2 regions of the Dyella sp. BiH032 genome follow, and region 2 is predicted to be linked to the other one. Evidence: predicted binding sites of a transcription regulator. Region 2 holds the regulator's gene; the other holds the start of a gene.
The links. The regulator FliA, encoded in region 2, starts transcription of late flagellar genes. The targets are predictions, from matches to a motif close to TAAAGTTTNNCNNNCNNNGGCCGATAA.
Positions count from the first base shown of each region.

Region 1: the regulator FliA is predicted to act here: its motif matches at 7,308-7,334, upstream of RKE25_RS19705 (methyl-accepting chemotaxis protein).

Region 1 covers NZ_CP134867.1:4,477,856-4,493,563, reverse strand. Annotated here, with positions in the region: gene RKE25_RS19745 (diguanylate cyclase) at 1-823, shown strand, start outside; gene RKE25_RS19740 (patatin-like phospholipase family protein) at 897-1,862, shown strand; gene RKE25_RS19735 (rhodanese-like domain-containing protein) at 1,914-2,426, shown strand; gene rocF (arginase) at 2,448-3,362, shown strand; gene RKE25_RS19725 (tryptophan--tRNA ligase) at 3,401-4,771, shown strand; gene RKE25_RS19720 (hypothetical protein) at 4,824-5,153, shown strand; gene RKE25_RS19715 (IS30 family transposase) at 5,439-6,503, shown strand; gene RKE25_RS19710 (VOC family protein) at 6,848-7,231, opposite strand; gene RKE25_RS19705 (methyl-accepting chemotaxis protein) at 7,365-8,846, shown strand; gene RKE25_RS19700 (MHYT domain-containing protein) at 8,881-9,588, shown strand; gene RKE25_RS19695 (dihydrolipoamide acetyltransferase family protein) at 9,655-11,049, opposite strand; gene RKE25_RS19690 (alpha-ketoacid dehydrogenase subunit beta) at 11,202-12,182, opposite strand; gene pdhA (pyruvate dehydrogenase (acetyl-transferring) E1 component subunit alpha) at 12,186-13,271, opposite strand; gene RKE25_RS19680 (tryptophan 2,3-dioxygenase family protein) at 13,490-14,338, shown strand; gene RKE25_RS19675 (oligopeptide:H+ symporter) at 14,562-15,708, shown strand, end outside.
Region 2 covers NZ_CP134867.1:1,488,031-1,503,738, reverse strand. Annotated here, with positions in the region: gene RKE25_RS06555 (methyl-accepting chemotaxis protein) at 1-1,222, opposite strand, end outside; gene RKE25_RS06550 (chemotaxis protein CheW) at 1,232-1,759, opposite strand; gene RKE25_RS06545 (chemotaxis protein CheA) at 2,941-4,923, opposite strand; gene RKE25_RS06540 (response regulator) at 4,934-5,296, opposite strand; gene RKE25_RS06535 (STAS domain-containing protein) at 5,308-5,616, opposite strand; gene RKE25_RS06530 (flagellar hook-length control protein FliK) at 5,874-7,010, shown strand; gene RKE25_RS06525 (flagellar biosynthesis protein) at 7,007-7,264, shown strand; gene RKE25_RS06520 (chemotaxis protein CheW) at 7,304-7,777, opposite strand; gene motD (flagellar motor protein MotD) at 7,817-8,818, opposite strand; gene RKE25_RS06510 (flagellar motor protein) at 8,815-9,555, opposite strand; gene RKE25_RS06505 (chemotaxis protein CheA) at 9,557-11,536, opposite strand; gene RKE25_RS06500 (protein phosphatase CheZ) at 11,550-12,188, opposite strand; gene cheY (chemotaxis response regulator CheY) at 12,185-12,592, opposite strand; gene RKE25_RS06490 (RNA polymerase sigma factor FliA) at 12,662-13,456, opposite strand; gene RKE25_RS06485 (MinD/ParA family protein) at 13,458-14,414, opposite strand; gene flhF (flagellar biosynthesis protein FlhF) at 14,411-15,708, opposite strand, start outside.

The DNA.
Region 1 (15,708 bases), 2.0 Mb from region 2:
CCACGTCGGCGCGGACGAGCGCTACATCTTCGTCAACGGCTACGCGCGGGAGATCACCGGGCAGGATCCCGCCGCCATGGTCGGCCGCACCGTGCGCGACGTGCGCGGCGCGCTGCTCTACGGCATGCTCAAGCCGCACATCGCGACCGCGCTGCAAGGGCGCGAAACCACGTTCGAATACGAACTGGAGCGCGACGGCCGGTATTTCTATCTGCAGACCACGTACATGCCGGCGCTGTCCGTCACCGGCGAGAGCATCGGCTTCTATGCGCTGACCACCGACGTCACGCGGATCAAGCTGGCCGAGCAGAAGCTCGCTTTCCTCGCGCATTACGATCCGCTGACCAATCTGGCCAACCGGCGCTATTTCACCGAATGCGCCCAGGCCGCGTTCGAGCGGGCCGCGATCACGCGCACGCCCATGCTGCTGATGCTGATCGACGTGGATTATTTCAAGGAGATCAACGACGGCCACGGCCACGCCGCCGGCGACGCGGTGCTGCGCGAAGTGGCGCGACGATTGAAGTCGTCCGTACGCAAATCCGACCTGGTGGCGCGCCTGGGCGGCGACGAGTTCGTGATCCTGTGCGACGACGTGGACGCCACGTATGCCGCCGAAGGACTTGCCGCGAAAGTCGTCGCGTCGATGGCGCCGTCGGTCGCGCTGGATGCCGCGCGCCTGAACGTGACGCTGAGCGTGGGCGCCGCGTTGTGCCGCGATCCGGCGTCGCTGGACGCCTTGCTGCAGAAAGCGGACGAAGCCCTCTACGAGGCCAAGGAAGCGGGGCGCGCCTGTTTCCGGCTCAAAGTGGACGGGTTGTAGAAGCATAGCCACTTGACGCTTCCGGACGGCCCTCCGAAGATCGGATGATGCGACGCAACAAACGGATCCGGCCATGATCTCGGTAAAGCTGGCGCTGCAGGGAGGCGGTGCGCACGGCGCCTTCACCTGGGGAGCCCTGGACCGTTTGCTCGAGCTGCCGGGCCTTGCCGTGGAGTCGATCAGCGGCACCAGCAGCGGCGGCATGAACGCCGCGGCGCTCGCGCAGGGCTGGGCGCACGGCGGCGCGCCTGCCGCGCGGGCGTCGCTGGAGGCGTTCTGGACCACGCTGGCTGGACGCAATGCCGTGGCCGACTGGTGGCGAGCGCATTCGCTGCCGTTCGCCGATGCCTTGCCCTGGCCGGCGGTGGCGCCGCCGAGCCAAGGCGGCATCAATCCTCTGCGCTCGCTGGTCGAGGAGTTCTTCGACGAAGAAACGCTGCGCCACGGCCCGGTGGCCTTGCATGTCGCTGCCACCCGCATGCGGGACGGCGCGCTGGCGGTGTTCTCCGGCGCGCGCCTCAGCCATGACGCCCTGCTGGCCTCGGCAAGCCTTCCGCCGTGGTTTCCGCCCACCGAGATCGACGGCGAGACCTATTGGGACGGCGGCTTCGCCGGCAATCCCGCGCTGGAACCGTTGCTCTACGCGGGCGGCGACGAGGTGCTGTGCATCCTGCTGCAACCGCTCCAGCGCCAGGCGATGCCCCGTACGGCGCGCGAGGCGCTCATGCTCTCGGCGGAGTTTTCCTTCGGCGCCGCCTTCGCGCGCGAACTGCGCGATCTCGCCGCGGCACGCGGGCGGGCGGCGCACCATCTGTGGCCCAGCGCCGCCGAGCGCAAGCTGCGCGACCTGCGCCTGCACGTGGTGGCGCCGGAAGAGGGACTGGCCGCGCTGGGGCATTCCGCCGCGGACACACGCAGCAACCAGCTGCGGGCCCTTCACGATCTGGGGTGGGAGGCGGCCGACCGGTGGCTGGCCCGGCATGGCGGGGACCTGGGCGTACGCGGCACCTTCGCACTGAACGCCGCTGGGGCGGATTGAGTCAGGCGGCGGCGTGCCGCCAGCAAACCGCTAGGGAGCGATCTTGTAGACTTGGGCGATATCGCCGGCGAGCCGGCGACATTCTTCCCGTTTCTCAGCGTATTGCCCGACGAGATGCCATCCCACCGCCCCATTCCCGCCCAGCTTTCCGTCCACGCCGGACGGACGTGGTTCCGTCGTGCGGCCGTTTGCTTCCTGCTCGCGTTGGCCGGTGCCGCACCGGCGCAGGAGGCACCGCTGACGCGCCCCGAGCTGCTGCGCCTGCAGCAGGCGGGACAGGCGCCGCTGCTGCTGGACGTGCGCCGCGCCGACGAGTACCGCGATGGCCACATCGCCGGCGCGCTGAACATTCCCGTGGAACATCTGGCCGAGCGCTACACCGCGCTGGGCGTGCCGCGCGAACGGGAGATCGTGGTGTATTGCGCGTCCGGGCGCCGCGCTGCGCGCGCCCAGGCACTGCTGGCGGCGCAAGGCTACAGCCACGTGCGCCTGCTCGACGGCAGCGTCGACGCCTGGCGTCGCGAGCAGCTGCCGCTGGTGCGCGAAGGCGCCTCTCATCCCTGACATCGCAACGACCGAGGAAGCATGGGTAATCAGGCTGTATCCCTGATCGGTGTACCTACCGATATCGGCGCCGGACATCGCGGCGCCTCGATGGGGCCGGAGGCCCTGCGCGTGGCCAATCTCGTGGCGCGGCTGGCCGCACGCGGGCTGGATGTCGCCGACCGCGGCAATCTGCAGGGTCCGATGAACCCGTGGCAGCCGCCGCACGACGGCTATCGCCATCTGCCCGCCGTGGTGGAGTGGAATCGCGCCGTGTACGAGGCGGTGTATGCCGAACTGGGCGCGGGTCGCCTGCCGGTGATGCTGGGCGGCGATCATTGCCTCGCGATCGGCTCCATTACCGCCGTTGCGCGCCACTGCCGCGAGAACGGCAAGCAGCTACGCGTGCTGTGGCTGGACGCGCATGCCGATTTCAATACCGCGCAGATCACGCCCTCCGGCAACATTCACGGCATGCCAGTGGCTTGCCTGTGCGGCATGGGTCCGGAAGAACTCACCACGCTCGGTGGCAGCAAGCCGGCAACCTCGCCGGACGTGTTCCGCCAGATCGGCATCCGCTCGGTCGACGAGGGCGAAAAGCGTCTGGTACGCGAGGCCCAGGTGAGCATCTTCGACATGCGCCAGATCGACGAGTCCGGTATGAAGCGCGTGATGGAGACGGCGCTGGAAGGTGTGGACGCCGACACGCACCTGCACGTCAGCTTCGACGTGGATTTCCTCGATCCGACCATTGCGCCGGGCGTGGGCACCACCGTGCGTGGCGGCCCGAACTACCGCGAGGCGCAGCTGTGCATGGAGATGATCGCCGACACCGGCCGTCTCGCCTCGCTGGACATCGTGGAACTCAATCCGGCCTTCGACAAGCGCAACCAGACCGCCAAGCTCGCGGTGGACCTGGTGGAATCGCTGTTCGGCAAATCCACGCTGATCCGCTGACGCCCCGACACGCCATAACGACAACAAGCAGAAACGACATGCGAACCCGTGTACTGACTGGCATCACCACCACCGGCACGCCGCACCTGGGCAACTACGTCGGCGCGATCCGCCCCGCCGTGGCTGCCAGCCTCCGTCCGGAGGTGGACGCCTTCTATTTCATGGCCGACTACCACGCGCTGATCAAGAGCGACGATCCGGCGCGTATCGAGCGTTCGCGCCTGGAGATTGCCGCGACGTGGCTGGCCGCGGGGCTGGATCCGGACCGGGTGACGTTCTATCGCCAGTCCGATATCCCGGAGATTCCCGAGCTGACGTGGTTCCTCACCTGCGTCACCGCCAAGGGTCTGCTCAATCGCGCGCATGCCTACAAGGCGGCGGTGGACAAGAACACCGAGGCGGGCGAGGACGCCGATGCGGGCGTCACCGCCGGCCTGTACATGTACCCGGTGCTGATGGCAGCCGACATCCTGGCCTTCGACGCGCACAAGGTGCCGGTGGGCCGCGACCAGATCCAGCACATCGAGATGGCGCGCGATATCGGGCAGCGCTTCAATCACATCTACGGCAAGGAATACTTCGTGCTGCCGGAAGTAGTGATCGAGGAGCAGGTCGCCACCTTGCCGGGCCTGGACGGCCGCAAGATGTCCAAGAGCTACGACAACACCATCCCGCTGTTCTCCGGCGGCAAGAAGCACCTGCGCGACAGCATCATGCGCATCGTCACCGACTCGCGCCTGCCGGGTGAGCCGAAGGATCCGGACAGCTCTTCGCTGTTCACCATTTTTCGCGCCTTTGCCACTGAGGCGGAAGCCAGCGCATTCCGCCAGGCGCTGCTGGACGGTATCGGCTGGGGCGAGGCGAAGCAGGTGCTGTTCGAACGGATCGAGGCTGACGTCGCCCCGATGCGCGAGCGTTACGACGAGCTGATGTCGAAGCCGGAGCGCATCGAAGCGATCCTGCGCGAAGGCGCGCGCAAGGCCCGCGCCATCGCCGCGCCGAAGATCGCCGTGCTGCGCGATGCGATCGGCTTGCGCTCGGGCACCATGGTGGCCGCGGCACCCGCGCCGGCGGTGGGCAAGGCCGAGGGTCGGGCGGGCAAATTGCCGCGCTTCGCCAGTTTCCGCGAGGCCGATGGTAGCTTCCGTTTCCGCCTGTTCTCCGCCGAGGGCGAAGAGCTGCTGCTGTCCAAGCCGTTCGCGGATCCGAAGGCGGCTGGCGCGTATCAGAAGCGGTTGAAAGGTTCTGGCGCGACGTCCGCCGTGCTGCAGGTGCAGCCGCATGCGTTGCAGCTGGAACTGGACGGCGAGCTCGTCGGCAGCACGCCCGAGTACGCCGACGAACAGGCCCGCGACGAAGCCTTGGCGCGCCTGCGCGAAGCGCTCGACCAGCTCTCCTCGCAGGAGTGAGCGCGGCGGGTCGTGCGGAGGCGCGGAACCGTTTCCTGGAGTGACCTGACCGATGCGTTATCTCGCGATTCTGCTACTGGCGCCGTGGCTGTTGATTCTGGCGTGGGCGTACTGGGCTTACCCGAAGAGCCTGCCGCGTACGAAGGGGCGCCGCGCCTTTGACCTCATTGCTTTGGCGCTCGCCGCCGCGGCGGCCGCGCAGGCCGCTGTGATGGGTTATGAGGCGGCGGTGGTGCCTTCGGTGGGGGAGTACGGGCCTTCCAGCGGGGCGATCTGGCAGCAGGTGTTGCCGGCGCTTTATGGGTATGGGGCGTGTGTGGTGGTGTTGGTGGTGGCGCTTGGGGTGCGGGCGCTGGTGTGGGGGCGCGGGGGCGCTCGCTGAGCGCTTCGTGTTTACCGCTGGTGGGTGCTTGCCATTGTTACTTCGCTGGCTCCAGTGGATGCTGGGGGGCGCCTCGGCCTCTTATTTGGCCGTCATTCTGGCGTAGCCGGAATCTAGGGGCGACATGGCTCGGTTGTCGCGTGTGTCGCCAGTCTTGTCTCGCCCCTTGCGGGGCGAGGGTTTCGCTCTCCTGCCGGAGAGCGAGTTACTTTTTCTCTGCTTGCCCAGAGAAAAAGTAAGGCGGTCTCTAACATCAAGTGCACCACCCCCACGACACGGTGATGCATGGGACAGCATTACAGCCATCTGAGCGCCGAAGAACGGGGCGCGATCATGGTGGGCAAGGCACGCGGCGAGAGCGCTCGGCAGCTGGCACGGCTGCTAGGCCGTTCGGCTAGCACGATTTCCCGGGAATTGGCGCGTAATGGGCACCGCGAACCGGCGGAGCGTCCGCGCATGGGTCGTCCGACACTTGGCTATGACGCCCGCCGTGCCGGTGCGCGGGCTCGACGGCTCGCGCGCAAGGCACGCCGACGGCGCAAGCTACATCGTGATGGGGTCTTGTGGCCCCTGGTGCGCCAGCTGTTAGCGCGCCGCTGGTCACCGCAAGAAGTGAGCCGCACACTGCGCCGGCAGCATCCTGACGAGCCGGCCAAACACGTGTCCCATGAGACGATCTACACCGCGATTTATGCCATGCCGCGTGGCGAACTGCGGCGTGAGCTGGTGGCCTTGCTGCGCCAACACAAGTGCGCACGCCGTCCGCGTGGCCAAGGGGCGAACCGGCGCGGCCGCATGCAGGATCTGCCGAGTATTCATGACCGCCCGCCGGAGGCCAACGAGCGCCTGTTACCAGGCCATTGGGAAGGCGACTTCCTCAAGGGGGCGCGTAACCGATCGTCGGTGGGGGTGCTGGTGGATCGACGCACTTTGTTCCTGAAGCTGGTCAAGATGAAGGGGTGTTCGGCCCAGGAGGCGCTGGAGGGCTTCAGTCGCGCCTTCCAGGGCGTGCCGCCGGAGCTTCGCCAGACACTGACCTATGACCAGGGCAAGGAAATGGCGCTGTACAAGACCTTGTCCGAACGTACCGGCTTGAGCATTTATTTCGCCGATCCGCGCAGCCCCTGGCAGCGGGGCATCTGCGAAAACACCAACGGCCTGCTGCGGCAGTACCTCCCTAAAGGCACCGATCTGTCCGTGCATAGCCAGCGAGCGCTGGATGCCATCGCTCAGGAGATGAACCTTCGGCCCCGAGCCACCTTGGGCTACCACTGTCCGGCGGAGATGTTCATGCGTGCCATGGGGCACGATGACCTCGCTCAGGCCATCGATGATGCACTTCTAGATTGACACCGCCTAACCAAAAAGAGAGGGCCCCCTGCGCGGCGCCCTCCGCAGCCTATGCTGCTCCGGGTGCGTTGAGGGCTGGCCGGGCTTTTCGACAGGGCATCCATGCCCTGATCGAAAAGGCGGGGACGTCCTGTCCCCGCCCGCCTTCGGCGGCCTGATCGTCCAGCCCTCACCGCCGCGAAGGGAACCCGGCAGATCAAGAGCATCACGGATGCGTCGCTTCGCTCGCTCTTGTTTTTGCTTTTGCTTGCCGCGGTACCGCACTTCTCCTTCTCCCCTCCGGGGAGAAGGCGGGATGAGGGGCGGGTGCTTGCGGGAACGCTTCTAAAGCGCCACCCATCACTTCACTCCCACTTGTTCAAATGCGGCCCGAACTGCTCACGCTGCTTCTTCACTACGCAGAAGCGATGTCCGCTCGGTGCCAGCATCACCCACCACCGTCCGCGCACGCATTCGAGGCGTTTGGCGCCGAGTTGTTCCAGGCGTGAAGCTTCGGCTTCGATGTCGTCGGTCTCGATGTCCAGGTGCACGCGGCTTTCATGCTCCACCCGCTGCAACAGGATGATCGGCTCGTCGGCCAGCGTGGCCAGTTCGGCGTACTTGCCGTCGCCTTCCGAGTCGTAGGTGACCACGGGCTTGCCCAGGGCTTTGCTCCAGAAATCGGTGGCCTGCTTGAGATCGACGGATTGGCAGTCAATGACCAGGGTGCTGAGGCGGCTGTGGTGCATGGCGTGTTCTCCGCTGGGAAAAGGCACATTCGCGTGATGCCTATCACACTCTAAGCGACGCCATGTGGAGCTTTCCTCAAGCTTGCAGGGCCGTGGTCGATAGCTCCTCGTCGACTCACGAGTAGGGGAGCTCATGATTCGCTACACCATCAAGCTGCGCATGGGCGCCAGGCTGGGGTTGCTGCTGCTGTTTCTCATCGCGATAGGGTTGGTCGGCATCTACGGCATCGAGCAGGCCAACCAAGGCGCGGAGCGCCTGTACCGGGAGGACGTGCGGGAGCTGGCGACGCTAGGCCGCCTGCGGGCCGGGCTGGAGTCGAGCGAGGAACGATGGCTTGCGGTCGCTACAGGCGCGCCGATCCAGGATCGCAGGGCAGAGGAAGCGCCGGCGGCCTCATCCTTCGTTCCACTCGCGGCCCCGCTCGAAGCGCTCGAAGAGCGACTGACTGCGGTCCAGGCCAAGGGGGACCGTGCCGCGAAGGCCGATCTTGCGGCTCAGGCGCTGCCTTTGCTGCACACCTATGGCGAAGCCGTGCGCGACGCCTGGACTCAACGCCTCGAGCTGGCCGACGCGCACCATGCGCAAGTCCTCGCGCAAGGGCGCGAGATACGCAATGCGGCGCTCGGCGTGGTGCTGTTCGGTTTGCTGTTGGCAGTGATCAGCGACGGCGTATTCGTGCGCACGATGACGGCGCGCATCCGCGCGGCCCTGGAGCTGGCGCGTACCGTGGCGAGCGGCCGCCTCGACAATCGCATCCCCACGCTCTACAGCGACGAGATCGGCGAGTTGCGCACGGCCTTCCGTGAGATGGACGAGCATTTGTCCAACGTCATCCGCCGCGTGCGCGGCAGCGCCGAAGCAGTCAATGCCGCGTCCCGTGAGCTGGCCTCAGGCAATGGCGTACTCGCATCGGCCATGCAGGACCAGGTCGCTTCGCTAGGCCAGACCGCGGCGAGCATGGAGCAGATGGCCCAGCACGTGCGCCGCACCGCCGACAGCGCCGGCGAGGCCGACCGGCTCGCCGCGTCCGCGCGCGAACAGGCCGAGCGCGGCGGCGAATCGATCGAACGCATGATGCATGCGATCGCCGCGATCGACGCGTCAAGCCACCGCATCGCCGACATCAGCGGCGAAATCGACGGCATCGCTTTCCAGACCAATCTGCTCGCGCTCAACGCCGCCGTGGAAGCCGCGCGCGCCGGCGAGCAGGGCCGAGGTTTCGCGGTAGTGGCCGGCGAGGTGCGGGCGCTGGCCCAACGCAGCGCCGCCGCTGCGCGCGAGGTCAAGCGGCTGATCGGCGAAAGCCAGTCCACCGTGGCCGAAGGTGCGGGGCTGGTGCAACAGTCCAGCGACGATTTCCAGCGCATCGCGCGAAGCGTGCGCAAGCTCAGCGATGTGATGGCCGAGATCGCCGCGGCCAGCGAACACCAGGCCGCGGACATCGGCCAGGTGAGCACCACCGTGACGCGGATGGACGACCACACCCGTCGTCATCACGATCAGGTTCAAGGCGTGCGACGAGCCAGTCAGGCACTGCTCGATCAGGCACGCATGCTGGCCGGCGAAGTGGAGTACTTCCGCTTCGCGGACGGCACCCCGCGGGCCGAGGCCTGAGCCTTCCACTTCCACCAAGCAAGGATCCCCGCGCATGGACAAGCACTACGACCTGCTGCTGGTCGCCTATTCCTTCGTGATCGCCTCGCTTACCGGCTACTGCGGCATCGAGATGACCTCGCGCGTGCGCCGCGCGGTGGAACACAAGGGCGTGTGGATCATCGCGGCGGCGCTGGCCTTCGGCACGGGCGTATGGGGTATGCACTTCATGGGCATGGTCGCGTTGATGCTGCCGGTGCCGATCACGTTCGACGGCTGGGTCACGCTCGGCTCGTGGCTGGTCGCCGTGCTGGTCAGCGGCATCGGTTTCTACGTCATCCGCGATGGCGTGCGCATCGGCTCCTGGCTGTTGGCGTCGGCTCTGATGGCAGCGGGCGTATGCCTGATGCACTACGGCGGCATGTATGCCATGCGCATGGGCGACGGCCTCACCTATCGGCCGTTGCTGTTCTGGATCTCCGTCGGCATCGCGTTCGGCGCGAGCGCGGCCGCCTTGCTGATCATGACCTGGTTGCGCGACAGCGAGCGCTGGACGGGCATCCTGGCCAGGCTGGGAGCGGCGCTGGTGATGGGCCTGGCGGTAACCGGCATGCATTACACCGGCATGGCTGCAGCCATGTTCTCGCCCGGTGCGTTCTGTTCGCCGGCCAATGGCCTGAGCGAAGCCTGGACGATCCTGGGGTTGGTCATCGCGGCCACTGCGGTGGTGAGCTTGTCGCAGTGGTCGGCGTTGTTGCGTTGAGCGCAACGCAGGTGCCCAAAAAGAAAGGCGCCTCGCGGCGCCTTTCTTTGCAACCTGGATTGCCGATCAGTTCGGCTGCGCCAGATCGTCGAGCAGCGCCTTGAGGAAGCGTGCAGCTTCGCCGCCGGTGGCGGCGCGGTGGTCGAAGGTGAGGCTGATCGGCATGCGGCGATGCACTTCGATGCCGCCCATCACTGCCACCACGTCGTGGCACAGCTTGCCGGCGCCGATGATGGCGACGGTCGGAGGCACCACCACCGGCGTGGCGTAGCGGCCGGCGAACATGCCGAAGTTGGACAGGCTGATGGTGTAGCCGCTCAGTTCCGACGCCGGGATGGAGCGATCCTCCACCTGCGAGCGCAGGCGCTTGATGGCTGCGCGCACGCCGGCGCCATCGAGCACGTCGGCATTGCGCAGCGCGGGCACGAACAGGCCATCCTCGGTGTCCACGGCGATGCCGATGTCCACGTGCGGGTGCAGCGTGCGGGTCAGGTTCTTGCCGTCGAACCAGGCGTTGAGCGCCGGCACCGCTTTGCAGGCGGCAACGAGGGCGCGGATCAGGCGGGCGGTGATGTCCTGCTTGCCGATCCAGGCGTGCAGGTCGGCGTCGTCCACGAGCGTGGTCGGTACCACGTTGGCGTGGGCTTCGGCCATCACGCGCGCCATGTTCCGGCGCACGCCCTTGAGCTGCTCCGGCTGGCCGCTGGCCTGCACGCTCGGCGGCGCGGTACGAACGGCCTTGCCCGACAGCGACACGGCCGTGCGCGACGGGGCGGGGCCCGGCTCCGGCAGTTCCGGCGCCAGGTGGCGGCCGGCGGAGGCCGGCACTGCGCGCGCCGCTGCGGCGCCGAGCGGGGCGGAACCGTTGGCGGCGGCGTTTTTCACGTCCTGCATGGTGACCACGCCGTCGGCGCCGGTCGGGCGCACGCGGGCCAGGTCCACCTTCAGCTTCTTGGCGAGCGCACGCACGGCCGGCACGGCTTTCACGCCGCCGGCGCTGCTGACCTGCTCGACGTGCACCTGGTTGCCGCTGATCATCGCGCCAACCACGGTGCCTTCGTCTTCGCGGTCGGCCGACTTGCCGGCCTGGGCCACTTCGCCGCCTTCGTCGGACGCGACGACCTTGTTGCTGTCGTCGGGCGCGGGGCTGCCCACGCTCTTCTTCGGACCATGGTGGTGGCCGGTGGCTTCGGCCTCGGCGCGCTGCTTGGCGTTCGGATCGGGCTCGAAGTCCGCGAGCGCAGCGCCAGTCTCGATGATGTCGCCGGGTGCGCCGTAGAGCTTCTTCACGGTGCCGGTGTAGGGCGACGGCACGTCGACCACCGCCTTGGCGGTTTCCATCGAGCACAGCGGTGCGTCGAGCTTGATGTAGTCGCCTTCCTTCACGTGCCACTCGACGATGGTCGCGTCGGGCAGGCCTTCGCCGAGGTCGGGCAGGTGGAATGTCTTGATGTCGGCCATGGGTGTGAGGTCCGGAATGCTTGAAAGGGTGTGGTGTATGGGAATTGGGACTGGGGAATCGAGAATAGTGAAAGCGGCGGCCCGCAAGCATGCAGCGGCCTGCTTTTTCTATTCCCTATTCTCCATTCCCTATATTCCCCGGCAGGCGAGCGTCAGCTCGCCGCCAGCGTGCGCTTGGCCGCCTCGACCACGCGCTCGGTGCTCGGCAGGTACTTCATCTCGAGACGGAACAGCGGAATGTGCGTGTCGAAGCCGGTAACGCGCTCGACGGGCGCCAGCAGGTCGTACATGCATTCCTCGGCCAGGCGCGCGGCGATCTCGGCACCGAAGCCCGCGGTCTTGGGGGCCTCGTGCACGATCACGCAGCGGCCGGTCTTCTGCACCGATTCGGCGATGGTGTCGAAATCCAGCGGGGTCAGCGTGGCCACGTCGATCACTTCCGCGCTGATGCCTTCGGCGGCCAGCGCGTCGGCGGCTTCCAGCGCCTCCTTCACCTGGGCGCCCCAGGTGACGATGGTGACGTCGGTGCCGTCGCGCAGCACGAAGCACACGTCCAGCGGCAGCGCCTCGCCGTCGTCCGGCACCTCTTCCTTGTACTGGCGGTAGATGCGCTTGGGTTCGAAGAACATCACCGGATCCGGATCGCGGATCGCCGCCAGCAGCAGGCCGTACGCACGCGCCGGCGAGGAGGGCATCACCACGCGCAGGCCCGGGATGTTGGTGAACAGATGTTCGTTGGCTTCCGAGTGGTGCTCCGGCGCGCGGATGCCGCCGCCCCACGGAGCGCGCCACACGGCCGGCACGGTGATGCGGCCACGGGTACGGTTGCGCAGGCGCGCGGCGTGGCAGGCGATCTGCTCCATCATCGGATAGATGAAGCCTTCGAACTGCGCCTCGGCCACCGGCTTCATGCCCTGCGCGGCCATGCCGACGGTGACGCCGGCGATGGTGGTTTCGTCCAGCGGGGTGTCCAGCACGCGCAGCTCGCCGAACTTCTCCTGCAGGCCCTGGGTGGCGCGGAACACGCCGCCGTTGACGCCGACGTCCTCGCCCAGCACCACGACGCTCGGGTCGTGGGCCATCTCATACGCAAGCGCCTGGGTGACGGCTTCGATAAGGGTGATCTGTGCCATGGCTTAGTGGGCCTTCTTGTCGAGCGAAAGGGCGAGGTCGCGCTGCTTGGCGAGGTCCGCGGGGACTTCCGCGAACGTGTAGTCGAACATCGCGGTGACGGGCTGGGTCTTGGTCTCGAGGTAGGCATTCACCTCGTTGTCCATCCACTCGTCGCACTCTGCCTTCCAGGCTTCTTCCTTCGCGTCGTCCCATACGCCCTTGCCAACCAGCCAGGCGCGCAGGCGCTTCATCGGCTCCTTCGCCCAGGCGTCCTTCACTTCCTGCTCGCCGCGGTAGCGGCGGGCGTCGTCGGCGGTGGTGTGGTCGGACAGGCGATAGGTGACCAGTTCCAGCACGCTGCCGCCCTGGCCGTTGCGGGCGCGCTCGAGCGCGTCCTCCATCGCCTTGCGCACGGCGATGATGTCGTTGCCGTCCACCTGGATGGAGAACAGGCCGGCGGCGATGCCCTTTTGCGCCAGCGTCGGCGCGCCGGACTGGATCTTGCGCGGTACCGAGATCGCCCACTGGTTGTTGACGATCACCGCCACCAGCGGCAGGTTCTGCGCGCCGGCGATGTTGATGGCGCCGTAGAAGTCGCCCTTGGACGAACCGCCGTCGCCGATCGTGCACACGGCCACGCGCTTCTCGTTGCGGATCTTGAACGCCAGCGCGGAGCCGGCGGCATGCAGGCACTGCGTGGCGATCGGCACCGACCACGCGAAATCGTGGCGCGCCGGTTCCTTCTGGTAGTCGTTGCCGCGCTCGTCGCCGCCCCAGTACATGTACACCTCGCGCGGCTGCACGCCGCGGTACAGCTGCGCGCCGTACTCGCGATAGCTGGGTGCGAACACGTCTTCCGGTTTCATCGCGCTGCCGATGCCCACGTGCGCGGCCTCGTGGCCCAGGCAGCTGGCATAGGTGCCCAGTTTGCCGGTGCGCTGCAGGGCCACCGACTTCGCGTCGAACACGCGGGTGGACATCATCAGCTTGTACAGCTCGACCATGTGGTCGAGGTCTTTGGCGAAGGCGGGCAGGTCGTCACGGACCTGTTTGCCTTCGGCATCGAGATACTGCAGGTATTCGATTTCGAACTTGGCGGCGATGGACACGACTCGCTCCGGGAGTGAGTTAAGGCGAAAGCGGATGAGGGAGTGGAGCCGGCGGCGACCCATCCAGTGGGGTCAAGCACGCGCGTAGGGCCCTGACAAGACGGCAATTGAAGCAGGGCGGCATGTTGCGCCGCAAGGCACGGTGCAGCATGCGCAAGGGTTAGGGGGCTTGCGTTAAAGGCAGGTAATATGGCTGCTTTTCCCGCCTTCGGAATGCCATGACCGACAATCGGCGCGACCTGGAAGCCGGCATCGAGGTCGACCTGCACGGCCGCCTCACCTACGGGGGCTACCTGCGGCTGGATGTCTTACTCTCTGCCCAGCAGCCGTTGAGCCAGCCGCCGCACCACGACGAAATGCTGTTCATCGTGCAGCACCAGGTCGCGGAGCTGTGGATGAAGCTGATCATTCACGAGTTGAAGGCGGCGATCGATCATCTGAGAAGGGATGACATCGATCCGTGCCTGAAAATTCTCGCCCGGGTCAAACAGGTGCAGCGCCAGCTGTTCGAGCAGTGGGGCGTGCTGGAAACCCTCACGCCCTCCGAATACCTGGGATTCCGCGACATTCTGGGGCCTTCCTCGGGCTTTCAGTCGCTGCAGTACCGGCAGATCGAGTTCCTGCTGGGCAACAAGAACGAGCAGATGCTCAGCGTGTTCGCTCACGATCCCGCGGCCCAGGCGGCGCTGCGCGAGGTACTGGAAGCGCCGGGTCTGTACGACGAATTCCTCGCCTATCTGGCCCGCCGCGGGCACGCCGTGCCGCCCGAGCTGCTGGCGCGCGACTGGACCCAGCCGCATCACCGCCACGAGGGGCTGCTGCCGGTGTTCAAGCGCATCTATGAGAACCGCGGCGAATTCTGGACCGAGTACCACCTGTGCGAGCAGCTGGTGGACGTCGAAGGCCAGTTCCAGCTGTGGCGCTTCCGCCACATGAAGACAGTCGAGCGGATCATCGGCCATCGGCGCGGCACCGGCGGCTCGTCGGGCGTGGCCTTCCTGAAAAAGGCGCTGGAGCTGGAGTTCTTTCCGGAATTGTTGGATGTGCGCACGGTGCTGGGCACCTGACCCGCCCAACGCCCTGGTTTAACGAAGGCTGGGCGGCGCAAATAAGCGGACATGCCGCTTTTTTCGCGCCCGGGGCCTTCGGCCGCCGCGGCAGCGCCGATTCGTAGGATATTGCGCCGCATTTGACGCGCGCCGTATTGCCCGGTTACATGTCGACCGTTTTGAGCCGCGATCCGCACGCGACGTGCCGATCAGCACCCACCCAGCACGACAAGGGGAACGCATGACCGACACCACCACGACCGCTACTCCTGGGCCCTCGGCGCCCGCGGTACCGGATTACCCGCAGACGCTGGGCCATCCGCGTCCCTTGTGGATGCTGTTCATGACGGAGTTCTGGGAGCGCTTTGCCTTCTACGGCATGCGCTGGGCGCTCACGCTGTACATCGTGGCAGAGTTCTTCGGCGGCAGTCCCACTGGCCAGGCCTTCGCCAGCCGCACCTACGGCGCCTATCTGGCGCTGGTCTATGCCGCGGCAGTCTTCGGCGGCTACGTGGCGGACAAGGTCATCGGCTACCAGCGCTCGATCCTAGTCGGCGCGGTGGTGATGTCGGCCGGCCTGTTCATGATCATGCTGCCGAACGAGCAGATCTTCCTGCTGGGCCTGTCCACGGTGATCGTGGGCAATGGCCTGTTCAAGCCGAACATTTCTTCGATGGTGGGCCAGCTCTACGGCGTGGGCGACCCGCGCCGCGACCGCGGCTTCACCTTGTTCTACATGGGCATCAATGCCGGCGCGCTGGCCTCGCCGCTGCTCACCGGCTGGCTGGCCAGCTATTTCACCGACACCCCGATGCAGCAGAACTACAAGCTGGTGTTCCTGGCCTCGGGCATCGGCATGCTGCTGAGCCTGCTGTGGTTCTGGTTCGGCCGGCGCCAGCTCAAGGGCGTGGGTCGCCCGCTGCCGGACCAGGCCAATCGCATGCGCGTGGTCTACGTGCTGATCGGCTGCCTGGTGGCGATTCCGCTGGTGTACCTGGTGATGGCCAAGGCCGGCGCGGTGGTGCTGCAGTGGCTGCTGAGCATCCTGTTCGTGGGCCTGTGCGTGCTGCTGATGGTCGACGGTATCCGCGAGGGCAAGGTGCAGCGCGATCGCGTGATCGCGATGCTGGTGATCTTCGTGTTCAACGTGCTGTTCTGGATGTTCTACGAACAGGCCGGCAGCTCGTTCAACTTCCTGGCCGAGAACATCGTGGACCGCAAGATGTTCGGCGGCTGGGAGTTCCCGGTCGGCTGGTTCCAGTCCGTCGCGCCGCTCGCCCTCGTTCTGCTGGCGCCCGTGATGTCGATGGTGTGGGGCTGGCTGGACAAGCGGCAGCTGGAGCCATCGATTCCGCGCAAGTTCGGTTTCGGCCTGCTGGGCAATGCGC
Region 2 (15,708 bases):
TGCGCACTTCCGTCGCCACCACCGCGAAGCCGCGGCCCTGTTCGCCGGCGCGCGCCGCTTCCACCGCCGCGTTCAACGCCAGCAGGTTGGTCTGGAAGGCGATCTCGTCGATCAGGCTGACGATGTCGGAAATCTTGCGGCTGGACTCGTTGATCTCGCGCATCGCGCCCACCGCCTGCGTCACCACTTCGCCGCCGCGCTCGGCCTGCTCGCGGGCACCGCGCGCCAGCTGGTTGGCGTGGCTGGCGTTCTCGGCGTTCTGCTTCACGGTGGAGGTCATTTCCTCCATCGAGGAGGCGGTTTCCTCCAGGCTCGAGGCCTGTTCCTGCGTGCGCTGGCTCAGGTCGTCGTTGCCGCGCGCGATCTGTTGCGCGGCGGTGCTCACCGCGCTGGAACCGTGGCGGACTTCGCCGACGATCGCCGCCAGGCGTTCGTCCATGGTCCGGAAGGCTGTCAGCAGCTGGCCGAGCTCATCGTTGCGGCCCGCTTCGATGTCATGGCCGAGCTTGCCCTCGGCGATCTCGTTGGCGATGCGCACCGCGCGGTTCAGCGTGCCGATGATCGAGCGGATCAGCATCACCGCGGCGACGATGGCGATCAGCAAGCCGGCGATCAGCGCGATCAGGCTGGCGGCACGGATCCACTGGAAGCGCGCCAGTTGAGCGTCGTAGATGTCCTTCGCCTCCATGCGCTGGGCTTCGATCAGCTTGGCCAGCGCGCCCTGGCGTTCCATCAGGAGCGGACGCACCTGCATCTCGAGCACGTCCGACGCGGCCGGATCCTTCTGGTTCAGCGCGTCGAGCATGTCCTTCTTGGCCTGGGCATAGTCGTCGTCGGTGGAGCGCCACTTCTTGTAGAGCTCATCCAGCTTCGCCGAGCGCGTCATCGCGGCGTACTGCTTCTTCAGCTCGGTCATCTCGTCCTGGTACTTCTGGAACTCGCCCAGCTTCTGCTTGAGCGCATCGGGCTTGTCCAGCAGGTTGGTGGACTCGCCCATCACGATGAACGACATCAGCGAACGCGTGTTGATGCGGCTGACGATCTCGGCCGGCACCAGCTCGTCGTCGAACATCTGGCGCATGCCTTCGTTCTGCAGATGCATGGCACCGAGGCCGACGGCCGCGCCGCCGATCAACATGAGGCCGAGCAGACCGAGCACGCCGCGCAGGCGGTTGCGGACGGTCATGGCGGGAAGCTTGAACTTGATTGCGGGGATCTTCATGAGAGTTCCTTAGGCCACGGCCTTTTCGTCGATAGCCGCGGGCAATGCGGCCTCCAGCATCTGCGCGTCCTGCGGCTGCAGCAGCTTGTCCACGTCCAGCAGCAGCACCATGCGCTCCGCCACGGAGGTGAGTCCCTTGAGGTATTCGGTATCCACGGTGGTGCCCATGTCGGGCACCGGGCGCACGGCATCGCCGGCCACGTCGAGCACGTCGGAGACGCAGTCCACCACCACGCCGAACAGGCGGCCGGCGACCGTGACGATCACGGTGACGGTGGTGGGCGTGTATTCCTCGCGTTCCAGCCCGAAGCGCAGGCGCAGGTCCAGCACCGGCACGATGGCGCCGCGCAGGTTCAGCACGCCCAGCACGTAGGAAGGCGCCTGCGGGATGCGCGTCACCGGCGTCCATCCGCGGATCTCGCGCACGGCAAGGATGTCCATGCCGTACTCCTCGCGGCCGAGGCCGACGATGAGGTATTGGGTGGTTGCCGCGGCGTCGGCGGCAGGTGCGTAGGCACCGGTCGATGGCTGGCTCATGTGTTTCTCGTCCGCGGGAGATTCCCGCCCCTTAACGGCGTTATCGGCAATGGGGCGCGGGGCTTGAGGTGTTTTTCGCCTGTCGGCCGGGGGGATGGGGGGCTTGGCGCCCTGGCCTTTTGGGGTGGTGGTGGCCGCGTATTGGTGGCGATTCCGCGGCGTAGTCGGTCGCAGCGGTTGTTTTGATGATTTCCGGCTGGGGCTGGTTCTTTGTGGTTTGCACTAAGCCGTGGTTCGGCGATCTGGCCGCTTATGCAGCGGGCATTTCGGACGCCTGCCGGCGCCCGAGTTACTTTCTCTTTGCTGGCCCAAAGAGAAAGTAACCAAAGAGAAATGGCCTAAGGTCAAAGGCTCGCGGCGGGGGTTAGGAGAGCACGGTGTGTTTTCTTACTTTGCTGGACCGCGCGACTCGAAGGGGGACTGAGGGGCGTGGAGCGGACTTCGAGGCGCCGAAGCGGAGAGGAGGGGGAGCGGTACGTGTGCTTTTTGCTTCTCGCGATAACACCCCACTTCTCCTTCTCCCCTCCGGGGAGAAGGCGGGATGAGGGGCGGGTGCTCGCGGGAACGTGGCTAGAGCGGAAGTGGCTTTAAAAGGTGAAGCAAAGAATGTGTGTGCGAGGCTTGCTGCGAAAGGAAGTGCGCAGGAGTGCAGAAGCTGGGTTCTCTATGCAGCGAACAATAGGCATGAAGAACGAACAAAATCCCCGCTCCGTAGGTCCCCTCACCCCGCCCTCTCCCCGAAGGGGAGAGGGAGAAGTGCGGTGCTATCGCTAGAACAAAACACACTCACGCAACGCTCCCCGTCCTCTCCGCCACGGCGCCTCGACGTCCCCTCCACGTACCTCAGTACCCCTTCGAGTCGCGCGGTCCAGCAAAGTAAATAAACACACCGTGCTCTCCTAACCCCCGCCACGAGCCTTTGACCTCAGGCCATTTCTCTTTGGTTACTTTCTCTCGAGGCCCCCCTTGAGGGGGTTGGGCCAGCAAAGAGAAAGTAACTCGGGCGCCGGCAGGCGTCCGACATGCCCGCTGCATAAGCGGCCAGATCACCGAGCCGTGGCTTAGTGCAAACCACGAACAACCAACCGCGCACGCCAACAAACGCCCGCCGCATGAGCGACCAGGCCGCAAAACCATCGCCTAGCGCCAACGCCTCCAAGAACCGCCCCCAAGGGCAAACATCACGCCGCCCGCCTCCGCGTCATCCGACGCGACAACCCCGCCACATCCACGATCAACGCCACTGACCCATCCGCCAAAATCGTCGCCCCCGAAATCCCCGCGACACGCCGGTAGTTGGCCTCCAGCGACTTCACCACCGCCTGCTGCTGGCCGATCAGCTCGTCCACGAACAAACCCACGCGGCCACCGTCGCCTTCCACCACGATCACCAGGCCCTGCTCGATCGCGCGCTTGCCGCCGCCGCAACCGAACGCGTCCTGCAACCGCAGTACCGGCAGCCAGGCGTCGCGGAAGTGGAACAGTTCGCCGCCGCCGGTCACCGTGCGCAGCTGCTGGTCGCGCAGCTGCACCGTCTCGACGATGGAGGCCAGCGGCACGATGTAATGCTCGCCGCCCACCACGGCGGTGAGGCCGTCGATGATCGCCAGCGTCAGCGGCAGGGTGATGGTGAACACCGAACCCTTGCCCGCCACGCTGCGGATGCCGATGCTGCCGCCCAGGTCCACCACGTTGCGGCGGACCACGTCCATGCCCACGCCGCGACCGGACAGGTCGGTAGTCACCGCGGCGGTGGAGAAGCCGGGCTGGAAAATCAGGTCCGCCACCGCGTCATCCGTCAGGCCATCGCCGCTGGCGATGAGGCCGCGCTGCAAGGCCTTGGCGACGATCGCCTCGCGGTTCAAGCCCGCGCCGTCGTCGCTGATCTCCACCACGATGGAACCGTTGCGATGCGAAGCCTCCAGGCGCAGCGTGCCGACGTCGCCCTTGCCGGCCGCGCGGCGGCGGTCGGGAGTTTCCAGGCCGTGGTCGATCGCGTTGCGCACCAGGTGCACCAGCGGGTCGCCGATCTTCTCCAGCACCGTCTTGTCCAGCTCGGTCTGTTCGCCAACCAATTCCAGCTTCACCTGCTTGCCCAGCTTCTGGCCCAGGTCGCGGACCATGCGCGGGAAGCGGTTGAACACCGAGGCGATGGGCAGCATGCGGATGCCCATCACGCTCTCTTGCAGCAAGCGGGTGTGGCGCGCCAGTTGCGCCAGGCCCTGCTGCAGCATTTCCAGGCGCGAGGCGTCGAAGTCCTCGCGGAAGGTGTCGAGCATGGACTGGGTGATCACCAGCTCGCCCACCAGGTCGATCAGGCTGTCGATCTTGTCGATCGCCACGCGCACGGAGCCGGACTCGGCCGAGGCCGCCTCGCGCGGCACCGCCTTCGGCGCGGAGGACTGCGCGGCGACCGGCTCGGCCGCCGCCACAGGCACGTGCGCGTTGTGTACTTCGGCGCCGGGCAGCGGCTCGATCGACAGGTCGCATTCGTCTTCCACCCAGTCGAACACGCCCTTCACCGCCGCGCGGGCGACGTCGCCGCGCAGCTCCAGGCGCCAGCCCAGGTGGCATTCGGAAGGATCCAGCGCCTCGAAGCCGGGCAGCCGGTCCAGCTCGGCCTCGGCCTTCAGCTCGCCCAGCTCCGCCAGTTCGCGCAGCAGGCGCAGCGGATCGTTGCCGCCGGCGAGCATGCCCTTGTGCGGACGGAAAGAAATCGCCCAGCCGGTCGAGGCGTCGTCGGCCCGGCGCGCCGGTGCCGCGGCAGGTGCCAGGCTGCGGCCGACGGCGGCGGCCAGTTCGTGCCGCAGCGCCTCGCTCGCCGCGTCGGCCAGCGGCTGGCCGGACTGCGCGCGGGCGAACATGCCACGCAGGCAGTCCACCGAGCGCAGCAGGAGTTCCACGATGCCCGCGTCGATCGCGCGGCGGCCGTCACGCAGCTCGTCGAGCAGCGACTCGGCCTCGTGGGTGAAGGCCGCCATGTCGGGAAAACCGAACGTGGCGGCGCCGCCCTTGATCGAATGGGCCGCACGGAAGATGCCGTGGACCAGTTCCTTGTCGCCGCCGCCGTCCAGCGCCAGCAGCGCCGTCTCCATGGCGTCGAGTCCTTCGTGGCTCTCGTCGAAGAAGGTCTGATGAAACTGCGCCAGGCTCACCGTGCTCATAGGAAGGGCCTCAGCCGAGCACGCGCTTGACCGTGGCCAGCAGCTGCTCCGGATCGAACGGCTTCACCAGCCAGCCGGTGGCGCCGGCCGCCTTGCCTTCCATCTTGCGGTCCGTGTGCGATTCGGTGGTCAGCATCAGGATCGGCACGCCCTTGTATTCCGGCAGCGCGCGCAGCTCCTTGACCATGCTGATGCCGTCCATCACCGGCATGTTCACGTCCGCGAGCACCAGGTCGAAACGCGACCCCTTGGCCGCGTCCACCGCCAGCTGGCCGTTCTCCGCCTCGCTCACATCGTGGCCCGCGCCGCGCAGCGTGAAAGCCACCATGCCGCGCATCGAAGCCGAATCGTCTACCGCCAGGATCTTTGCCATCGTCTACCTCGTCAGGCCGGCGTCGCTGCCGGCAGTTCCAGTGTCTGTACCAGTCCCAGGCGCGCCGCGCCGTCGTGCAGCGCCGCGCTCGCGCCGGCCCAGGCGACCGCTACGCCGCGCGCCGCCGCCTCGCGGCGGAACACCGCCAGCAGTTGCAGCGCGGCGGTGTCGACGCGTTCCACCGCGCCGCCGTCGAGCGTCGCGGCCGGCGCGGTCAGCGCGGCGCGCAGCGCGTCCTTCACGGCCGGGAGATCCGCGATGCGGCAATCCGCCGGCAGCGTCACGCGACCGTCCGCCTTGTCCGTCTTCGCCTTGCCCATGCCCGATGTCCCGCCTGTGCCGTTGGGTGTCAGGGCGGTTATCGGCGGGGACGCGGGCGGCTTTAGGCTCGCGGGCCGCTTTTTTCGCGCGGCCGGCGCGGCGTCCGGCACGGAATCTGCAGCCCTGCGGGAAGTCCTTCGCCGTCCGGTGGCGGGCGTCGGAAAACCGGCGCTCAAGTTCCTGCGCCGACGGCCGAAGACATAGCCAAGTGATGGCCATCGGCGTCGACGGTGAACGCCAGAGCCAAGGAGCCCGCGTGATCATCCAGCCAACCAGTCTCGCCGCGCTGACCTGGGCCGGCGCCGCCTCCGGCGCCAGCGCGGAGAGCTGGCGCGTGGGCGCGGTCCTTGCCGCGCGCACGCTGGGCTACAACGAGCAGAGCAAGCTGGTGCTGCAGATCGGTGCGCTCACCGTCGAAGCCGAGCCACCGGGCACGCAGTTGCCTTCGCAGTTCCAGGTGCGCGTGCTCAGCCTGGGCGCCGAGCCGAAGCTGGAGATCCTCGGCGGCGCGCCGCTCGAACAGACGGTCAGCCGCGCGCTGCGCGAGCGCCTGCCCCAGCAGAACGGCTACGCGCCATTGCTGGCCACGCTGGGCGCGCTGGCCCAGCGTCCGCTGCTGCGCCAGCTGCCGCCGAACCTGCGCGCGGCCCTGGCACTGCTGGAACACAGCATCCGCACGCCGGTGGAGATCTCCAACGGCGCCGGCCTGAAAGAAGCGGTGAAGCGCAGCGGCCTGTTCCTCGAGGCTCAGCTGGCGCAGCCGCAGACCGACCTGGGCCTGCTCGGCGAGGACGACTGGAAAGCCGCCCTGCTGCGCCTGGCCGCCACGCTCGACCGCGGCGGCCCGCCGCCGCCCGGCAGCGACGTGGAAACCGCGCCGCCGCTGGCCCAGCGCGGCCTGCTCGCGCAGCCGCGCGTGCCGATGCCCGAATCGGCGCAGCCCGGCGAAGTGGACAGCCTGCTGGTACGCCTGCACGGCGACGTGCACGCGGCGCTGGCGCGCCTGGAAGTGGCCCAGCTCGAAGCGCAGGCCAGCGGCGCATGGATGATCGAGATCCCGCTCCAGGGCGAAGGCGGCCAGGACATCCTGCAACTGCAGATGACGCCGCACGAGGACGATCCCGAACAACCCACCGCATGGGTGCTGGGCTTCGCCCTCGACCTGCCGCGGCTCGGCCCCGTGCAGGGCGAGCTGCAGCTGCGCGGGTTGCGCCTGTCGGTGCGGCTGTGGGCGCAGCACGCCGAGACCGTCGACAAACTCGAACGCGGCTTCACCGAACTCAGCCAGCAGCTCACCGCCAGCGGTCTGCTGCTGGACCAGCTCACCTGCCAGAGCGGCTTGCCGCAGCCGCCGAACCTGCGCAGCGCCGTGCTGCTGAAGGCCACCGCATGACCCAGGCCCTGCCCCCGCCCCATCGCAAGGTCAGCCTGCGCCTGGCGCCGGGCGGCGGCGCGTCGCCGCCCTCGATGCCGCCCGAAGCGCTCGACCAGCTGCTGGCCCGCGCACGCGCGCTCGGCATCCCGCTGCATCACGACGCACAGGTCGCCGCCCTGCTGGCGGCGCTGCGCATGCGTCCGGACGTTCCCGGCGAGTTGTACGCGGCAGCGGCCGCCGTGCTCAACAGCATCTATCGCGCGGCCGAATAACGCCGAGGCAACCGCCTCGCGCGCCGCGGAACGAATGGCTCAGGCCGCGTGCCCCAGTTCTTCCGGCAGACGGCACATCCGCCGCACATCGAGCAGCGCGACGAAGCCGCCTTTCCACGGCACCACGCCGTCGACGGGATCGTTCTCGCGGACGGTGCGCCCCGGCGGAGGCGGCAGCGGTTCGGCGGTGACGTCGAGCAGTTCGCTGACCGCATCGACGCGCAGGCCGACCAGGTGGCCCTGGTGCGACAGCACCACGATGCGCCGCTGTTCGCCGCTGCCCGATGCCGCCGCCACGCCGAGGCGCCGGCAGCCGTCCATCACCGGCACGATGCGGCCGCGCAGCTGGCGCACGCCGAGCAGGTCCTCGGCTGCGCCGGGGACAGGCGTGACGTCGCCGTCGCGGATCACTTCGCTCACCTGGGTGAGCGGCGCCGCGTAGGACTGGCCCGCCAGATGGAAGATCAGCCAGCCCCGTTCGACGGGCGGCGCGGCGGCGTGGTCCTGGTTCATGCGGCCATCTCTGCTATGCGTGAATTCATTCGTGTGCCCTCAGCCGGCGCCGCTCGCGGTCACCACGACCGGGACGTCGGGCAGCGCCTGTAACTTCGCGGCGACGGGCAAGGCACCGGGCGGCGTAGCCGGCGTCGCGGCGGGTGTCGCCGGTTCGCGGGAGGCCGGCGCGCTCGCGGCGGCGCTTTCGGCCGCCTGGCCGGAACGGTCCGCATCGCTGTAGAAGCGCGCGGGCGCCTGCTGGTCGCTCAGCACCACGACGAGCACGCGGCGGTTGCGGTTGCGGCCTTCCTCGCTGACGTTGTCGGCAGCGGGGCGGTATTCGCCCCAGCCAATGATGCCCATGCGGTTCGGGTCGACGCCGTTCTCGGCGAACAGGCGCGCCACGCTTGCCGCGCGCGCCGCGGAGAGTTCCCAGTTGGACGGGAACACCGTGTTGCTGATCGGCTTGTCGTCGGTGTAGCCCTCGACGCGCAGCGGATTAGGGAACGGCGCGAGGATGCCCGCCACGCTGCGCAGCGTGGTGTCGGCCTCGGACGACAGCTTCGCCACGCCGCTGGGAAACAGGATGTCGGTGCGGATCTCGATCTCCAGCCAGCTCTGCGTGCGCCGCACTACCACCAGGCTGCGGTCGATCAGCGGCTGCAGCGCGTGCTGCACTTCGTCCTGGATGCGCTGCAGGTTCTGCTGCGCGGCGTCGCGGGTGGTCAACGAACCCTGCGTCATCTGCGGCGGCAGCGCCTGCGTCGGCAGCGGCACGGCCAGGTGCGGGCGCAGCGACGGCGGCGTGGTGGAGGACGAACGCTTGGCCGGCACCGGCGCGCTGGGCGTGGCGTTGTTGCTGTGCACCGGCTGGATCTGCTTGTTGTTGCCGTTGAAGGCTTCGATGATCGACTCGGACATCACGCGGTACTTGCCCTCGTTGACCACCGACACCGCGTACATCACCACGAAGAACGCCAGCAGCAGCGTCATCAGGTCGGCATAGGGAATGGCCCAGGCCTCATGATTGACGTGATCTTCGTGCTTGTGCCTTTTCATCCGAGGTAGCCCTGCAGGCGGCTCTCGATCTGGCGCGGGTTGTCGCCGCGCGCGATGGAAACCAGCCCCTCGATGATGATTTCGCGCATCTTGCCCTGCTTGTGGATCATGCCCTTCAGGCGCGCGGACATCGGCAGCATCAGCAGGTTGGCCAGCGCCACGCCGTAGATGGTGGCCACGAAAGCCGCGGCGATGCCGTGGCCGAGCTTGCTGGGGTCGGCGAGGTTCTGCATCACCGCCATCAGGCCCATCACGGCGCCGATGATGCCCATGGTCGGCGAGTAGATGCCGGCCTGCTCGAACACTTTCGCGCCGGCCAGGTCCGCGTGTTCGCGCGTGTCCTGCTCCACCTCGAGCACGCCGCGGATCTGCTCCGGTTCGCTGCCGTCCACCAGCAGCTGCAGGCCCTTGCGCACGAACGGGTCCTGCTCGGAATCGATCTGCGGCTCCAGGCCCAGCAGGCCCTGGCGGCGCGAGATCTCGCTCCAGCCGATGACGCGGCTGATCAGGTCGTTGGGCTGGTGCTGCGGCGGCTTGTAGATCATCGGCAGCATGCCGATCGCATGCTTGAGCACCTTGCCCTGGGTCTGCACCAGCAGTGCGGCGATGGTGCCGCAGAACACGATCACGAACGCGGCGGGGTTCCACAGCGCTTCGACGCTCGACCCTTTGAGGATGGTGCCGAGGATCACGACCACGAAGGCCAGGATCGTTCCGATGATGCTAACCAGGTCCATGTCAGGCGAACGCCTCTGAAGATGTGGAAGCCTTCGGCGACGCTCCCGACGCCGCCAGCCATGGGCCGCCCTCCCCGGCCAGTCCCGCCAGATCCAGCACGAGCGCCAGGCGCCCGTCGCCGGTGATGGTCGCGCCGGCCACGCCCGCCACGCCGGCGAACAGCGGGCCCAGCGGCTTGACCATCACGTCTTCGCGGCCGATCACCGCGTGCACCAGGCACCCCAGGCGCTGGTGGCCGATGTGCAGCACCACCACGTGGCGGCCGGCATCCTCCGCGGCGCCCGACCAGCCGGCCAGGTCGCCGAGCGGCAGCGCGCGGTCGCGATGCGACGCCACCAGGCAGCCGTCGAGCAGGCGGTCCTGCCCCGGCGACAGTTCGAATACTTCGTCCACGTTGCTCAGCGGCATCGCGAACAGCCGCGCGCCGACACGCACCATCAGCACGCGCACGATGGCCAAGGTCAGCGGCACCGTCAGTTCCAGCTCGCTGCCCTGACCGAGCTTCGAGCGCACCTGCAAGGTGCCGCCCAGTTCGGCGACGCGGGTCTTCACCACGTCCATGCCGACGCCGCGGCCGGAGATGTCGGAGACCTGCGCGGCGGTGCTGAAACCCGGTCGGAAGATCAGTTCCAGGCATTCCGTCTCGGACAGGCGCGCGGCCTGCGCCTGGTCGATCACGCCCTTCTCTACCGCCTTGCGGCGCAGGACGTCGGGATTCATGCCGCGGCCGTCGTCGGCCACCACGATCACGATGCGCTCGCCGCGCTGGCTCGCCGACAGGCGCACGCGTCCCTTGCGCGGCTTGCCGGCGCGCTCGCGCTCGTCCGGCATTTCCAGTCCGTGGTCGACCGCATTGCGCAGCAGATGAATCAACGGATCGGCGAGTGCTTCGACGAGGCTGCGATCCAGGTCGGTGTCTTCGCCCTCCAGCACCAGCTCGATCTCCTTGCCGAGTTGGCGCGCGAGGTCGCGCACGATGCGCGGGAAGCGCTGGAACAGCCGGCCCACCGGCTGCATGCGCATGCCGAGCACGGCGCCCTGCAATTCGTCCGCGACGCGGTCGAGTTCGCCGGCGGCCACGTTCAGCGGTTCGTCGCCGCTGCTGGCGGCGAGGCTCAGCAGCCGGTTGCGCACCAGCACCAGCTCGCCGGCGCGGTTCACCAGCGCGTCGAGGCGGCCGGTATCCACGCGCACGGTGGCTTCCGGCGGCGGCGCGGCCTTGGCCGGCGCCTTCGCGGGAGCGGGAGCAGCAGCCGACGCGGCCGACGCGGCACCGGGCGAGCCGCCCTTGCCGTGCAGGCTGTCGAGCAGCGCCTCGAATTCGGCGTCGTCGATGGTGTTGGAAACCTCGGCCTGCGCGGGCGTGCCGGGCGCCTTGCCCTTGCCGTGCAGGTCGTCGAGCAGGCGCTCGAACTCCGCGTCGTCGATCGAGCCAGACGATGTCGAATCCGACGGCGCCGGCGCGCCGGGCGCACCGCCCTTGCCGTAGAGGTTGTCGAGCAGCGCCTCGAACTCGCTGTCGTCGATGGTGCCGCCGCTTGCTTCCGCCACGGGCGGCGGAGCCGGCACCGGCGCGGGGGCCGGCGCAGGCGGGCGCGACGACGGTGGCTGCAGGCGTGCCAGCAGCACGGCGGGCGCCGCCGGCATCGGTTCCGACGACGCCAGCGCGGCCATCTGTGCATTGACCAGGTCCAGCGCTTCCAGCAACGCGTCCATCTGCGCGGCATCGAGCACCAGGTGGCCGGCGCGCGCTTCGTTGAGCAGGTCCTCCGCGTGATGGCACAGGTGCACCATCGGGTCGATGCCGAGAAAGCCCGCGCCGCCCTTCACGGTATGGAAGGCGCGGAACACGGCGTTGAGCAGATCGGCGTCGCGCGGCGACGCTTCGAGCGCGACCAGCTGCTCGCTCAGGCGCTGCACGAGCTCCCCGGCTTCGACCAGGAAGTCGTCGCGCAGCTCGGCGTCCAAGGTGGGATCCATGGGCTGCCCGTGCTCAGAAACCGAATTCGCTGAGCAGGCGGTCCGCCTCGTCCTGGCTCGACACCTTGGCGGCGGCCACCGGCGCTTCGCCGCCGGCCAGCGCGCCGGTCAGGCGCACCAGTTCCAGCAGCGAAGATTCCACGCTGCCGATGAAGGTGGCGACCTTCTTGATGCGCTGGCCCGACAGGTCCTGCCAGGACTGCGCCATCACCATGTCCGAAAGGCCCTCGCGGCACTGCGCGGCGAAGTCGCGCGCCTGCATGGCCAGTTCGGCCACGGGCTCTTCCGCGCCGCTGCCCAGCACGTCGCCGGCACGGCTTTCCAGCGCGGTGGCCTGCGGCCGCATGCGTTCGGCGAAGTCGATGCTGCGGTGGGCCGCCTTGGCGCTCATCTCCAGCACGTCGTGCAGGTTCTGGCGCGCGTCGGCGACGCTGTCCGGCACGCCTTCCTGCGCCAGCTCGCCGCCGAGGCGGCGCACCGCCTCGTGCAGGTCGCGGGCCAGCAGGCCCAGCGCGCGGAACAGATGCTGCTCGCGCTGGCGGACCATGGTGTCCAGCGCCAGCTCGAACGCTGCGCCGTCAGGACTGTTGAGCAGCTCCTGAACTTCCTGCGGCAGCGCCGCGCTCATGGGGGTGACCATCACTGCGCTCATGCGCTTGCTCCCTGGGCGGCAAGCCGCTCGAAGATCTTGTCCAGCTTTTCCTTCAGCGTGACCGCCGTGAAGGGCTTGACGATGTAACCGTTCACGCCGGCCTGGGCGGCGGCGATGATCTGGTCGCGATTGTTCTCGGCGGTGACCATCAGCACCGGCAGCGCCTTGAGCGCGGGCTCGGCGCGGATCGCGCGCAGCAGGTCGATGCCAGTCATGTTGGGCATGTTCCAGTCGGTGACGACCATGTCGAACGACTGCTGCTTGAGCATCGTCATGGCGTTCACGCCGTCGTCCGCCTCCTGGATGAGGCCGTTGCTGAAACCCAGCTCGACGAGCAGGTTGCGCACGATGCGCCGCATGGTGGAGAAGTCGTCCACCACGAGGATTTTCATGTTCTTGTCCAACGGAGGCTCCAGGGTCCTTGTGGGGGTGGGTTGGTCGAATGGGTCCGGGAAAATCGGCGGGAAACGGCGTCAGCGCTGGGCCTGGGCCGGCGCCTTCGCGCCGCCGTGCCGCCCGCCGCTGCCGGCGGCGCCCTCGGCACCGCGCCAGCCGGTCATCCGCGCGCGCAGCCGGATCAGCGCCTGCCCGTGGATCTGGCAGACGCGCGACTCCGTCACGCCGAGCACGGCGCCGATCTCCTTCAGATTCAGTTCCTGCTCGTAGTACAGCGACATCACCAACTGCTCCCGTTCGGGCAATCCGCCGATCGCCTCGACCAGGGCTTCGCGCATGCCTTCCTGCTCGAAGCGGTCCTGCGGGCTCAGGCCTTCCTGGTCGGCGACGTCGAGCGCGGCGCCCTCCTCGTCGTCCTCCGGCGCGGAGAGACTGAGCAGGCGCGCGCTGGCCGCGTCGGCCAGGATCTGGTGGTATTCCTGGGCGCTGATGCCGAGCCGGCGGATCACCTCCGCATCGCTCGCGTCCGCGCCCGTTTCGTTCTCGATCTGGCGTACCACCTCGGTCACTTCGCGCAACTTCCGGTGCACCGAGCGTGGCGTCCAGTCCGTCTTGCGCAGCTCGTCCAGCATCGCGCCGCGGATGCGGATGCCCGCATACGTCTCGAAGCTGGCCATGCGGTCCGTGGCGTAATTGCGCGCCGCTTCCAGCAGGCCGATCATCCCGGCCTGCACCAGGTCGTCCACGTCCACGCTCGGCGGGAGGCGGCCCATCAGGTGATAGGCGATGCGCCGCACCAGCGGAGCGTGCCTGCGCACCATCTCCTCCGTGCTCTCGCGTTGCAGTTGCAGATATTCGGAAGCCACGCTCATCTCACCATCCCCCATGGGCCGGGTCGGGCGCCGTCGCGGCCCGGCCGCCGAAAAAGGCGATGCGGTCGCGACCCGTCCTCTGGGGTTCACCCCATGTATCGACCACACCCGCCATTTGCTTGAATCCCCGCGCGGCCCGGCTGGCCGGCCACAGGTCCACCACCGCGCTCTGGCGGCGGATCGCCTGGCGCAGGTGCTCGTCGTAGGGAATGGCCCCCATGAAATCCAGGGCCACGTCCAGGAAGCGGTCGCACACGCGCGCGAGCTTGTCGTAGAGCTGCCGCGCCTCGCCGGCGTGGCGCACCATGTTGGCCACCACGTGGAAGCGCCGCACGCGGAAGTCGCGGCTGAGCACCTTGGTCAGCGCGTAGGCGTCGGTGAGCGAGGCCGGTTCGTCGCAGACCACCAGCACCACGTCGTCAGCCGCGGCGGCGAACATCACCACGTTGTCGGAGACGCCCGCGGCGGTGTCGACCACCAGGAATTCCGGCGGATCGGGCAGCTCGTCGAAGGCGCGGATCACCGCGGCGTGCTCGCGCGTATCCAGCTGGGCCAGGCGCCGCGCGCCGGAGCCGGCCGGGATCACCTTCAGCCCGTGCGGCGCCGGCAGCATCAGTTCGCTCAGCGTGCAGCTGCCGTCCAGCAGATGGCCGATGTGGCGCGCCGGCTGCAGGCCCAGCAGCACGTCGAGGTTGGCCATGCCCATGTCGGCATCCAGCAGCGCGACCTCGCGGCCGGCCATCGCCAGCGACATGCCGAGGTTCACCGCCACGGTGGACTTGCCGACGCCGCCTTTGCCGCCGGCCACCGCGATCGCGCGGCAGCGGCGGGGCACCGGCGCCGATGCGCCCTGCGGTACGGCGCCCGTCTCGCGAGCGTCGCCGCCGCCCATCGGATGGAAGGCCGAGAAGAGATTTTTCAGGCCCCAGGCCTGGTTGATCGCCAGCGTCGTCATCATGCGTTCGCCACGGCAAGGCCGAAACGCTCGGCCATGTCGCCCTCGTCGATGGCCGGGGCCTGGCCTTTGAGCGCCTGCGCGGCGCGGCAGACCAGCACGCGCGCGTCGGCGGCGGTGAGGTCCTCGGGCACGCGCTGGCCGTCGGCGGTGTAGTCCAGCGGCAGGCGGTGGCGGATCAGCGCCGACAGCGCGCCGCCGAGACTCGGAGCCTCGTCCAGCTTGGTGAGGATGCAGGCCTGCGGCTGCTGCGGCAGGAAGGCGCGCACCATCGTGTCCAGCGCCTGCGCCTGCGCGTTGGCGGCCAGCACCAGGCAGGTGCGCACGTCGCCGGCCGCGCGCAACAGCTCCATCTGCTGCTGCAGGCGCGGATCGCTGCCGGCCACGCCGGCGGTATCCACCAACACGACGCGGCGGCCGCGCAACACGTCGAGCACTTCGCGCAGGCTTTCGGCGTCGTGCGCCGGGAAGACGCGCGTGCCGAGCAGGCGGCCGTAGTGTTCGAGCTGTGCGGCGGCACCGATGCGGTAATGGTCCGTGCTCACCAGCGCCACCTGCGCAGCGCCGTGGCGCAGCACGGCGCGCGCGGCGAGCTTGGCGATGGTGGTGGTCTTGCCCACGCCGGTGGGGCCCACCAGGGCCATCACGCCGCCGCTGGCGGCGATGTCATAACCGGTGATGCGCAGGTTGCGGCTCAGCACGCCCAGCGGCAGGTAGCGCGCCTGGTCGGCGCTGAGCTGGTCGGGCAGTTCGTCGGCAAGCTGGCGGGCGATGTCCGCGTCGATGCCAAGCCGCGCCATGTCGCGCAGCACGCGGCCGCGCAGCGGATGGCGGCGCTGCAGGTCGTTCCACGCCAGCGAGGCCATCTGCGCTTCCAGCAGTTCGCGCAGGCTGCCCAGTTCGGCACGCATGCGCGCGGTGTCGAGCGCGGCCTGTTCCATCATCGGGTGCAGCGGCGGCGCCTCGACCGGCGCGGCAACCGCGGGAGCGGCTACGGGCGCGGGCGCTGCGGCGGCGACCGGTGCGGCCTTCAGGAGGGGTGTCACCGGCTTGGCGGCTGGCTCCTCCGCCGGCGCGCGCCGCGACCGCACCGGCAGCAGCGGCGGCGGTGCCGGTGTGTCGATCAGCTTTGCGCGGACCTGTTCCGGCAGCGGCTCGCCGGTGCGTGCGGCTTCGCGCACCAGCGACTCGTCGTAATCGACCGCCGCAATGATCTCCACGCCCTCGTCGAGGCGGCGCGTGGAAAGAATCACCGCATCCGGCCCCTGCTCCTCGCGCACTTCGCGCATGGCCTGGC